Regions from separate parts of the Candidatus Thiodiazotropha endoloripes genome, predicted to be linked through region 3. Evidence: predicted binding sites of a transcription regulator. Region 3 holds the regulator's gene; each other region holds the start of a gene.
The links. The regulator sigma-54, encoded in region 3, starts transcription at its own class of promoters, with help from an activator protein. The targets are predictions, from matches to a motif close to TGGCANGNTNCNTGCTT.

Region 1 (3,181 bases), on a different contig from region 3:
CCTCACCGGCCCGGACCACTCGCCCAACGATTTCATCAGGCTTGGCAGGATTGAATGATTCAAGAAAAGCCTCTTCGATTGTTAAATGACCTGCCAGTAACAGTGGATAGGTCTTATCCAGATTCTGTTCAACCGATCTCAATGCAGCGGCAAAGTTTTCACGTTCCGACTGTTGGGTAAATCGGTGCAGTGGATGATTGATGAACTCCGCCTCAAACTCAGAGCGCCGATTCTCACCAACCTGAGGCGGAGCGAGGACTCTCTCAACATCCGCACTCTCCAGCACCGGCAGTATGGATTGGTCCGATGTGTTTTCGAGCAACCGACGAACCAGATAGGCAATACCCGGTAGCAGTTCGCCATAAGGCATGTAGAGTCTCAGTTTCAGGCCGCGCTCTGTAACCAGACCCTCGAGCTCATCAGACATACCGTACAACATCTGAAACTCATAACTGTCCGGCGAACGCTGCGTCTGATCGGCCAATACAACAGCACAGGCAAGGCTACGGATATTATGGGTTGCTACCGCAGGATAGATCAGTGGCGATGCAAAAAGGCGTTTTAAACAACGTTCATAGCAAGCATCCGTTTCAGCTTTTGTCTGCCACACGGGTACACTCCAGCCCTGCTGTCGTGCCATTACGGTCTCCATATCCCAATAGGCGCCACGGACCAGTCTGACAGAGACAGGCACGCCACGCTGCTCAACCCACTCGAGCAGTTCAGTCAAATCCTCATCACTCTCTTTGAGATACGCCTGCAACACCACACCAAACCCCTGCCACTGCCGATAGGATGGCTGCATGGCGAGGTGTTTAAACACTCTGAAAATTATCGCTTTATAGTCATACTGCTCCATATCGAGACAGAGGCTGATCCCAGCATCCATTGCCGCATCACAGATCGGCATCAACCGCTCAGACAGAATTGCAACCGCGCCATCCGTATCGACCGGTGTGATTTGCGAATAGAGGGATGAGAGCTTGAGTGAAAGATTCAGATCATCAAACCCTTGCCTGGCGAGCTGCTGAATCAGATCAAGGTAGGCCTGCTGATAGGCAAACGCCTCTTTTTCGCTTACCGTCTCCTCGCCGAGCAGATCGAGGCTGGTATGGATGCCGCTCTGCTGCAACCTGGATACCGAATCAACGATCTCAGCCACGGTTTCACCGCCTATGAATCGATGCGCAACGCCTTTCACCGCAGCCCTGATAACCGGCGCCATAAAGCCTGGTATGGAATAGAGGGAGATGCGTCTGATTCCCCAACTGATCAGCGCCGGGAGACGGCCCGGATCCACTTCACCAAAGTACTCCTTGAAATGTCTCACCAAAGTTTTATCATCGTTCAGCATCGGCACGGCATCGATGAACCTAAGTGCTTGGGTGCGCAAATGATTATCGGCGATCAACTGGGGAAGCAAACGGTCGATCCAGGCGGATCGATTGATCCCTTCCTTGAGCTGACGCTGTTGCCACATCTGACGGCCAATCTGTTGAATCTCGTCTTCAAACGACCTGTCCACCTTCAACTCCTGTCACCTTTTTTTAATTTAAGTTTAGTCGGCTTCCTTTTGACCAGGGGTAACTGAACACCCTTTCCTGCACCACAACGACTTGGGGGCAGAACCAAACAACACACCTATGTAGATGAAATAGTAATTAAACAACCAAATGCATCTTTCTGGTGCTTCTCCCACTCCCCATCCGCACCGCTTTGGGTCAGAAACTCGAAAAACCATATGCATCAAGCGCCAAAACTGTGCGCCTTAAAAATTCCACTTGCACTAAAATGAGATATCTAATTGAAATAGAACAAATATTTATAGTTGGCACAGTACATGCGATAAGGCTCCTCAGACCAAAAACGTTGACTCTAACGAAATAGGACGAATAACAGATGAGCATATCGAAACAGAAACTAAAGCAATTGGTTCTTGGCACAGCTACAGGTCTTGCACTCTCCATCACCTCGATTGCACAGGCATCCGACACCATCAAGGTAGGTATTCTGCATTCACTCTCCGGCACCATGGCGATCAGTGAGACCACCTTGAAAGACACCATGCTGATGCTGATCAAAGAGCAGAATGCAAATGGCGGCCTGCTTGGCAAACAGCTGGAACCGGTCGTGGTCGATCCTGCTTCAAACTGGCCGTTATTCGCGGAAAAAGCACGTGAACTGCTCAGCAAACATAAAGTCTCCGCAATCTTCGGTAACTGGACCTCGGTTTCCAGGAAATCTGTACTGCCGGTGGTCGAGGAGTTGAATGGCCTGCTCTTCTATCCGGTACAGTACGAAGGTGAAGAGTCCTCCAAGAACGTTTTCTATACCGGCGCCGCACCAAACCAGCAGGCGATTCCGGCGGTTGATTACCTGATGAATGAGATCGGTGTAAATCGCTGGGTTCTGGCCGGTACTGACTATGTCTACCCACGCACTACCAACAAGATTCTCGAAGCCTATCTGAAAGGCAAGGGAGTGGCAGACAAGGATATTATGATCAACTACACGCCGTTCGGTCATTCCGACTGGCAGTCCATCGTTTCGGATATCAAGAAATTCGGTTCCACCGGGGTCAAGACCGCTGTGGTCTCAACCATCAACGGTGATGCCAATGTCCCCTTCTATAAAGAGCTTGGTAACCAGGGAATCTCTGCAGAAGACATTCCTGTCGTCGCCTTCTCGGTGGGTGAAGAGGAGCTCTCCGGCATCGACACCAAACCTCTGGTTGGACACCTGGCTGCATGGAACTACTTCATGAGCGTGGATAGCGAAGCCAACGAGGAGTTCATCACTGCCTGGAAGAGTTTCATCAAAGATGAAAAACGGGTAACCAACGATCCCATGGAAGCCCACTACATCGGCTTCAACATGTGGGTCAAGGCGGTTGAGAAGGCGGGCACCACAGATCCGGAAGCGGTTCAGGAAGCCATTATCGGCGTAGCTGTTCCAAATCTAACCGGTGGCCTGTCAGCGATGATGCCCAACCATCATGTCACCAAGCCCGTACTGATTGGTGAGATTCAGGAAGATGGGCAGTTCGAAGTAGTCTGGGAGACATCAGGCCTGGTAGCCGGTGATGCCTGGTCGGACTTTCTGCCCGGCTCCAAAGATATCATTTCCGACTGGAGAGCCCCACTCGCCTGCGGTAACTACAACATCAAGACCAGCAAGTGTT
Region 2 (3,181 bases), on a different contig from region 3:
GTGGTACAGACACAGCTGAAGGCATCTATCTGGATAATAATGCCACTACTATGGTGGCACCAGAAGTCGTTGAGGAGATGCTGCCCTATTTTACTGAGCAGTTTGGTAATCCCTCATCTTTGCATCAATTTGGCGATAAGGTAGGGCGAGCTTTGAAGAAAGCCCGTAAGCAGGTCCAGACACTACTGGGAGCAGAGTACGACTCAGAGATAATTTTTACCTCCTGTGGTACAGAGTCCGACTCTACCGCAATACTGTCAGCACTCAAAGCTCAGCCTGACAGAAAGGAGATCATCACCACAGTGGTGGAACATCCAGCCGTACTCACTCTATGTGAACATTTGGAGAAAGAGGGTTACAAAGTTCACTATTTGAAAGTGGACAGTAAAGGACGTCTCGATATTCAGGAGTACTATAAGCTGCTTTCAGATAATGTTGCGATTGTCTCTGTAATGTGGGCCAATAATGAGAGTGGCACACTGTTCCCTGTCGAAGAGATGGCCGAATTGGCGCGTCAGGCGGGCGTGCTGTTTCATACAGACGCGGTCCAGGCTGTAGGCAAGCTACCGATTAATCTGAAAGATACCTGTATCGATATGCTCTCCCTTTCTGGTCATAAATTACATGCTCCAAAAGGGATTGGCGTACTCTATCTACGCAGAGGTGTACGCTTCCGTCCACTCCTGAGGGGCGGACACCAGGAAAGAGGGCGTCGGGCAGGTACCGAGAATGCGGCATCGATCGTTGCACTTGGTAAGGCCTGCGAAATGGCAATGGAAGCAATGGAGTACGAAAAGTCTTCAGTAAAGGCAATGCGTGATCGGTTGGAGCAGGGGATCCTTGAGAAAGTAAACCACTGTTTTGTAACCGGAGATCCAAATAATCGACTTCCCAATACCTGCAATATCGCTTTTGAGTATATCGAAGGTGAAGCCATACTTTTATTGTTGAACAAGATGGGAATCGCCGCTTCCAGTGGCTCTGCCTGTACCTCAGGCTCCCTGGAACCATCACATGTGATGCGGGCCATGGATATTCCGTTTACTGCTGCGCACGGTTCAGTCAGATTATCCCTTTCACGTTACAACACCATGGAAGAAATAGAGCGGGTAATTGATGCGATGCCACCCATTGTGGCTCAATTGCGTCAGCTCTCCCCCTACTGGAGTGGTGATGGACCTGTGGAAGAGCCTGAAAAGGCATTTGCACCCAGTTATGCATAGTTTATTCAGCGCTGGCTGATTCCTCTCCGTTCTTTACCGCAGCGTGCTGCGGTATTTTTTTGAATATCTGTAGCTCTTATCCTCTATCAAACAATAGAGGGTAAGAGAATCGGTGCATTACATGACAACTTCTCCGGAGTTCTCCAAGCCAGATCGAAAAGTATGACTACCATAGAATGAGTTGCATGAACTGCAAGCAGGTAACTAAAACAACTGCCGTGAAATGCTGTTACCGCTTAGGACCTATTGGATTCGTGTTAACAGGCCCAAGTAGTCTTTATCCAGTCGGCCGGTTGTTAATCGCCAAGGTGACGATAGCCCAATGACACGATTGTCGCCTTTCCTACAATTCGTGGTAACCAACCACTCAGACAGATATTGGAAATTTTTATCTTATTGAATTTTAAGATATAAATATAATGGCACAGTGATTGCAAACTCCTAAATAACAAGGAGACCCATATGCAATCCAAACCATCCACAGTGACCATCAACGATACCACCCTGAGAGATGGTGAACAGTCTGCCGGGGTGTCATTTACCCTACAGGAAAAACTTGCCATCAGTCGCTCACTCGATGAGTTGGGTATCTCTGAACTGGAAGTAGGCATTCCGGCAATGGGTGCTGAAGAGCGTGAAGCGATTCAGGCAGTTGCCACGAGTGTAAATCATGCCAGGCTGATGGTCTGGTGTCGCATGCACAGTCAGGATATCAACCACTGTCGTGGCTTAGGTGTACAGATGGTCGATCTCTCAATGCCGGTTTCCGACCAACAGATCAGTAACAAGCTCGGTCGTTCCAGGGAGTGGGTGCTTGAACAGATTGGACCCTGTATCAAGGAAGCCCTGGATTTAGGTCTTGAAGTCTGCGTTGGTGGAGAAGATGCTTCCCGAGCTGATCCTGAGTTCCTCTGGCAGGTGGTCGAACAGGCGGAAATCGCTGGTGCACGACGGTTTCGCTTTGCAGATACCGTCGGGATCCTGGAACCCTTTCAGGTCTACGATGCCATCCGCGATCTTCGTGCTGTTTCGGATATCGAGATAGAGATGCATGCTCATGATGATCTTGGTCTCGCCACCGCCAATACCCTGGCCGCCATTCGTGGTGGTGCAACACATGTCAATACGACTGTACATGGCCTGGGAGAACGTGCGGGTAATGCGCCACTTGAAGAGGTGGTGATGGGATTGCGCCGATTTCACGATCAGGGACATGAGATAGACATGACCCGATACTCTTCCCTATCAGAACTGGTTGAATACGCCTCCGGCAGAAAGGTTGGATGGCAGAAAAGCCTTGTTGGAGCCGGTGTGTTTACACACGAAGCCGGTATCCATGTAGACGGGCTGATGAAGGACAGACGCAATTACCAGGGTGTCGATCCTGCTGAATTGGGACGCGATCATCAATTTGTCTTAGGCAAGCACTCCGGTAGTCATGCAGTAATTCAGGCCTATGCAGACATGGGAATGGCCCTCAATCGGGCTCAGGCAGAATCACTCCTGATGAGAGTGAGACTCCACGCAGTACAGAATAAACAACCACCGGAACCAAGAGATTTACGCCGCTTCTATCTGGAAATCAATAAGGACGCACAGGAGTGGAAACGTCAATGATGAACAGTGAAGCGATCGCTGATGTTGATAGACCCTCCAGTCCAGGGTCTGTCTGGCAAATGGTGGGTGAGGATATCCGTTGTGTATTCGATCGTGATCCTGCCGCACGTACCCGCCTGGAGATTATAACGACCTATCCCGGGGTACATGCGATCATGCTCTATCGTATGGCCAATCGCCTGTGGAAGAGGGGGTGGCGTTATCTTCCGAGACTTATCTCCTATATCGGCAGGATCTGGACCAGTATCGATATTCATCCCGGGGCAACCATAGGACGCCGCTTTTTTATTGATCATGGCACGGGAGTGGTAATCGGAGAGACTGCTGTAGTGGGGGATGAT
Region 3 (3,181 bases):
GGCCCGTCTGGGTATCGGTTACCTGGCCCAGGAGCCCTCCATCTTCAGGCGATTGACGGTGGCGCAGAATATTCTGGCGATACTGGAACATCGCAAAGAGCTGGGTAGCCAGGCACGTAAGGCCCGATGTGACCAGTTGCTGACGGAGTTCGGTATCGAGCATCTGCGGGAGAGCATGGCGATGAGTCTCTCCGGTGGCGAGCGGCGCCGACTGGAGATTGCCCGGGCCCTCTCCATGGAGCCCGCCTTCATTTTGCTCGATGAGCCCTTTGCCGGGGTCGATCCGATTGCCGTGATCGATATCAAAAAGATCATCCAGCATCTGAAATCCTTAAAGATTGGGATCCTGATAACCGATCATAATGTCAGGGAGACACTCGATATATGCGACCGGGCCTACATCATCAACAGTGGTAAAGTGCTGGCGGAGGGAACCACCGAGGAGATCCTCGGCAACCAGGAGGTGCGCAGTGTCTACCTGGGTGAAAATTTTACGATGTGAGTCTATAACACTGTTTTTTAATGGATTAAACAGGCAGCGGCAGGCGCGCTGAAGGCGGTCTCAATCAGTATGGAATAAGTTGGAGTGTGGTGTGAACCCAGGAGAATCGACCCAGTGAAGAAGAATCTTTCCGTAGGCGGCTATTTTTAGCTAAAATGAGAATAAAGACATACAAATAACATACCAGGTTTAAAGATATCTCTGCTATGAAGCAGGCTCTACAGCTCCGACTCGGACAACATCTCACCATGACTCCTCAATTGCAGCAGGCAATCCGCCTGTTGCAGCTCTCTGCGCTCGACCTGAGCCAGGAGGTTCAGGAGGTGCTTGAGACCAACCCGATGCTTGAGGGCGAGGAGGAGTTCAGCACTCAGCTGCAGAAAGAGGGAGATGCCCAGGAGGCTGGTGAACAGACCCGGGAGAGCAAGGAAGTCGAGGGGTCGAATGACATCAATAACGAGCGGGAGATTCAGACCGACAGCAGCCAGCTGACCGAGGATCTGCCGGTGGACAGTGAATGGACCGATGTCTACGACAGTTACCTGCCGCCGGCCAGCAGCGGCGGAGATGCCGCAGACCATGACTATCTGGTACAGCGTAGCGGCGCTGTAACCCTGCATGACCATCTGGTCTGGCAGATGACCCTGACCCCTTTCACCGAACAGGATATCGTGATAGCCACCACCCTGATCGACAGTATCGATGAGGATGGTTACTTCAAAGGCGACCTGCAGGATATTCTGAGTTCGCTGAATGATGAGGAAGCGACCCTGGAGGATGTCGAGGCGGTACTGCATCGGATTCAGGCATTCGATCCACCGGGTGTCGGAGCCCAGGGCGCCCAGGACTGCCTGCTGATTCAGCTTCGTCAATTGGCGGAAGAGACCCCCTATCGGGATCAGGCGATAAAACTCTGCCGGGATCACTTCAATCTGCTCTCCGCCCAGGATCAGAATCAGATCATACGTCGCATGAAGGTGGATCAGCAGGAGCTCGCTGCCATCATGCAGCTGATCCGGACCCTGAATCCCCATCCGGGCACGGCAATCGCAAAAAGTGAGCCTGAATATGTGATTCCGGATGTCTTCGTCAGCAAGCGCAACAACCGCTGGGTTGTGGAGCTGAATGGGGAGGTTACCCCCAAGCTTCGGGTCAACAATGACTACGCCAGCCTGATCCGGCGGGCGGATCAGAGCGATGACAACACCTTTCTTAAGAACCATCTGCAGGAGGCGCGCTGGTTCATTAAAAGCCTGATGAGCCGTAATGAGACTATTCTGCGTGTTGCGAGTAAGATTGTTGAATATCAGCGGGGCTTTTTTGAGCATGGCGAGGAGGCTATGAAGCCGCTGGTATTGAGGGATATTGCCGAGGCACTGGAGATGCATGAATCGACCATTTCCCGGGTGACGACCCAGAAATATATGCATACCCCCCGGGGCACGCTGGAGTTCAAGTATTTCTTCTCCAGCCACGTCAACACCAGTGCCGGCGGGGAGTGCTCCTCCACCGCGATTCGAGCACTGATTAAAAAATTGATTGCCGCTGAAAACACAAGCAAACCGCTCAGCGACAACAAGATCGCCGCCATCCTATCGGAACAGGGCATCAAAGTGGCCCGCCGAACGGTGGCAAAGTATCGTGAATCGATGAGCATACCGCCGTCGAATGAGCGTAAACGACTGATGTAGGTGAATTGATCTACCGCTCAGGATGTCTATGAAAACAGGGGTTGTGGTTCCAGCCGAATCCGGCCTCATGGTCAGCCTGATCGATGGTTTCGGGAATCGATTCAGCGAGTCGGTCAGAGTGATGAGCCAACTCATCTAAGACAGGAGATAATTATGCAAATAAGCGTTACCGGTCATCATGTGGAAGTAACCGATGCCTTGAAAAGCTATGTAGATAATAAATTCGAACGTCTTGAGCGGCATTTTGATAATGTAATCAATGTGCATGTCATCTTGAGCGTTGAGAAGCTGAGGCAGAAGGCGGAAGCCACCATGCAAGTGAACGGTGCCAGCGTATTCGCTGATTCAGTGCAGGAAGATATGTATGCCGCCATTGATGGCTTGACTGACAAGTTGGACAGGCAGGTGATTAAACACAAAGAAAAGATGCAGAGTCATCGCGCCGGTAGCGGTGTGAAGTATGCAGTTGAGTAACTTTCGATAGATTGAACTGGCGAGGTCTCCATGTTTCCCGACGGATTTCTGCTTGAGGAACGTCTCGGCTGCGGTGTGGAGGCAGCCAGTAAAAAACGCGCCCTTGAGCAGCTTGGTCAGAGATTGGCCGATGCTGCTCCCGGGCTGTCACAGGATATTGTGTTCGATGCATTGCTTGAGAGGGAGCGACTCGGCAGTACCGGACTGGGCAAAGGAATTGCGCTACCCCATGCGCGCATGTCTCAGGTCACACAGGCCACCGCAGCGTTCATTCAGATGCCCAATGGTGTCGATTTCGACGCCATAGACAGTCAGCCGGTCGATCTGGCGTTCGCCATGCTGGTACCGGAACAGGCCACAGACGAACATCTTCAGCTGCTGGCGAAGTTGGCCAGAATGTTCGATGACCCCCCCTTTTGTACCGCACTGCGTGAGGCGGAAACAACGCAGCAACTGTTTCAGTTGATCAAGCAGCGAGAAACCATAACCTCATCAGATTGATGCCATCCAACTA
Region 4 (3,181 bases), on a different contig from region 3:
GGTGGTGACATCCCTAGGTGGTGAAATACAGACTACAGAGTTCGCACGCGCACCATTTGCGATTGCGTGCATGGCGCACATGCCGCCAAAGGAGTGGGCGACTACGGCCGTATCTTCGCCGGACTCTTGCAGCAGTTGAGTGATTAAGTCGCTGATTTCAAGGATGTCCGTGCTATTACCAGAAGAGTGACCATGTCCTGGCGCATCAAATGCGGTGACCTGGAAGCCCCGAGCCACCAGCGCCTCCACCAGCAAGGTCATCTGTCCGGCATTGCCGTTCCACCCATGCGTAAGCAGCACAGGTGCACCCTTGCCCCATCGATAGATGCAGACTGACTTGTTAGCAAATTTTCTGACTTCAGTAGTAGCCCGTTCCAATACCCGTTGCTCATCAACTGTTACGGGACGATGCTGGGTGCGATACCAGAAGAAGGTGGCCAATCGTCCGGCCAGATAGGGAGAGACCCCTGTCAGGGCGGAGAACGCGAACTGAATCGGTGTGTGTTTGGGCCCGTTTTTGCGTTTGTCTGGTGCGGATATGGCTTGTGCGGTCGATAGGGGCATCTTCGTTCTCCTCAGGGCAGATTACCGGTGTTGAAAAAAATATAGTCTTGGACTAGGTTGTCAGTAAGAGTCATAAATGACATTTTTAATGCCATATTCGCCAACATGAAAACGACCGTTTCCGTCGCCATCGTAGTGATAGAAGAGTGCATGGCCTCAGCCATCGCCGGTTCCATCGATATGCTCTACGCGGCCAACAGAATCAGTGAGGCGATGGGCAAACAGCAACTGCCCCGTTATGAGTGGAAAGTGGTTTCCGTGTCAGGCCTGCCGGTAAAAACCGGCAATGGCATGCTGCAGGCGGTGGATTGCAGCTTAAAGGGAATACGCCCTGTGGATGTGGTCTACATACCCGGAATGTCAGTCATCGATGAAACCCGCCTGGTCAGCATCCTTGAAAACAACCGGCCGCTGGTCAACTGGCTGACCAAGCGCGCTGCCGGGAAGAGCCTGATCACCAGCAGTTGCACCGGCAGTTTTTTCGTTGCTGAAGCCGGTTTACTAAAGGACAAGCAAGCCACCACTGGCTGGCCCGTGGAAGGTCTGTTTGCGGCCCGATATCCGGATGTCCGGCTGGAGAGTAGTGAGTTGCTGGTGGCCGCGGATTCCATTCTCAGTGCCGGTGCTTCCACCTCCTATCAGGACTTGATGCTGGAAGTGATTCGACGTTTCAGCAATCACCGGGTTGCCCATTTGACGGCCCGTTACCTGTTGCTCGACAGCAGTCGACACTCGCAGGCAGCTTTTCGCGTCAGCAGCGTGCGTAAATATGATGACCCGGTGGTTACCAGGGCTCATGAACTGATGCAGAAGAATCTGAGTGATCCGCAACAGGTTCCTGAACTCGCCGCATACTTGAATGTCAGTGATCGGACACTGATCCGGCGATTTAAAAGCGCAACGGGTCAGGGGCCGAATGCCTGTTTGCAAAGCCTAAGGATCGACCGGGCAAAGTGGCTGCTTGAGAGTACAGGCAAGTCACACGAAAGCGTCGCCAACAGTGTCGGTTACACGGACATCAGCTCGTTCAGGCGTCTGTTCAAACGTAGTATCGGCATGACCATGGGTGAATATCGAAAACGTTTTAGGAGCAGACGCCAGATTGGAAGAGCGTCCCCGTTGCACAGATCCCGAAAGACTGACTGACTGGATGGTTTCCGGCTCAAGCAATTGGTTAGGAAAGGTGATTCTCTGTTAACACTGATTGACATATCTGAACTCACTGGATCTGAGCGCTAAGGTGTTGTGAATAGGGATGATTGATGACATTCGTTAATTGTCGGATTTTTTTACACTAAAATGATGTATCGTCAAAAATTGATCCAATTTAGTAAATTATTTCCTATTATTATGTGGTGTTGCCTGTAAATACAGTGAGTTATAAATAATGGCAGCATATTTGCGTGTATAACTGGAATTGAGCAATCGATATTTAGGTAATGTTCGAATGAATAGATTTCAAATACTTACTGCAGTTTGCCTGCTGACCGTAAGTGGCTTTGCGCACAGTAATTTAATTGTGAACGGTGGTTTTGAGTCACCTGGCATTACCAGTGGATGGACCTATGGTTCGGATCCCACAGGGGGTTGGCAGGGCGACAATATCGAAGTCTGGGCCTCGGGCTTTCTGGGTGTTGATTCTTACGAAGGCAGCCAGCATGGGGAATTGAATGCCCACGCTTACGATGGAACCGCATGGACTATTTATCAGTCATTCGACTCCGTATTGTCTGAAGTGTATGACATCAGCTTTGCCTATCGTGCAAGACGGAATAGCTCGGAAGCCTTTCGAGTAACTTTGCAAGATAGCGGCGGTACTATTCTGGATCAGCTCGTGGACGATCATGTTACGGGTCAGTGGAATCATTTTGCCGATAGCTTTTTGGGTACCGGTGACGAAATCACATTGACCTTTACCTCAGTCACCCCGACGGCAGGCACTGCAGGCAATTTCCTCGATGCGGTTGAAGTGACGAATGTGCCTGAGCCATCGACCCTTGCACTGTTTGGTGTCGGCTTGGCTGGATTGGGATACAGATCCCGTCGGCGTAAGCAAGCTTAAACAAAACTCCAGAACCTGGTTTAGGAAATCCAGCTTCGTCTGAAGCTGGATTTTTTTTGCAGAGTATGGCTGGGAAGAATAAGCAACCAGACTAAGTTAAACTAGTACCAGAGTTAAGTATCATTTAAGATTATTAAACCACCTATGAGCTACATGGGTTAAAGCCTATTTCCAGTTATAGGTCACCGATCAAGCCTTGGGAATATGCAGGAGTTAGATGGTAGTCCTGCTGACTCACGAGAGTCAGCTCGTGATGCCTGCTCTAAGTTAAGATTATCAGAATACGATTAGCTGTCTAACAATCAACTTCGCCCGTTAAATAAAAACCAAGAAGCGATTTCTCAAAATGTGGTGAAATATGAGTAAGCCGATCATTATTCTTTGGACTGTATTAAGCTTTGTAGTATCGGGAATATTCGTTTTTTATGGATTAATGTTGTTGCAAGTTGAGCAGTTACCCCCATTATCATTTATTGCCGCTACAGTGGCGTTGAGTTATGGGTTGGCAACAATCTATTTATTATCACAAGCTTGGACAAAGACTGATACGAACTT

Region 1: a site for sigma-54 is predicted at 1,830-1,846, ahead of urtA (urea ABC transporter substrate-binding protein). Genes of this name have one in related genera too.
Region 2: a site for sigma-54 is predicted at 1,644-1,660, ahead of nifV (homocitrate synthase). Genes of this name have one in related genera too.
Region 4: a site for sigma-54 is predicted at 1,953-1,969, ahead of A3193_RS02390 (PEP-CTERM sorting domain-containing protein). Genes of this name have one in related genera too.

What each region holds. Positions count from the first base shown of each region.
Region 1 covers NZ_LVJW01000003.1:173,081-176,261, reverse strand. Annotated here, with positions in the region: gene A3193_RS00835 (proline dehydrogenase family protein) at 1-1,525, opposite strand, end outside; gene urtA (urea ABC transporter substrate-binding protein) at 1,900-3,181, shown strand, end outside.
Region 2 covers NZ_LVJW01000003.1:1,729,241-1,732,421, reverse strand. Annotated here, with positions in the region: gene nifS (cysteine desulfurase NifS) at 1-1,223, shown strand, start outside; gene nifV (homocitrate synthase) at 1,686-2,840, shown strand; gene cysE (serine O-acetyltransferase) at 2,837-3,181, shown strand, end outside.
Region 3 covers NZ_LVJW01000006.1:915,180-918,360, reverse strand. Annotated here, with positions in the region: gene lptB (LPS export ABC transporter ATP-binding protein) at 1-502, shown strand, start outside; gene A3193_RS14780 (RNA polymerase factor sigma-54) at 709-2,193, shown strand; gene hpf (ribosome hibernation-promoting factor, HPF/YfiA family) at 2,347-2,667, shown strand; gene ptsN (PTS IIA-like nitrogen regulatory protein PtsN) at 2,698-3,168, shown strand; gene hprK (HPr(Ser) kinase/phosphatase) at 3,168-3,181, shown strand, end outside.
Region 4 covers NZ_LVJW01000003.1:516,814-519,994, forward strand. Annotated here, with positions in the region: gene A3193_RS02380 (alpha/beta fold hydrolase) at 1-564, opposite strand, end outside; gene A3193_RS02385 (GlxA family transcriptional regulator) at 670-1,710, shown strand; gene A3193_RS02390 (PEP-CTERM sorting domain-containing protein) at 2,012-2,626, shown strand; gene A3193_RS02395 (hypothetical protein) at 2,985-3,181, shown strand, end outside.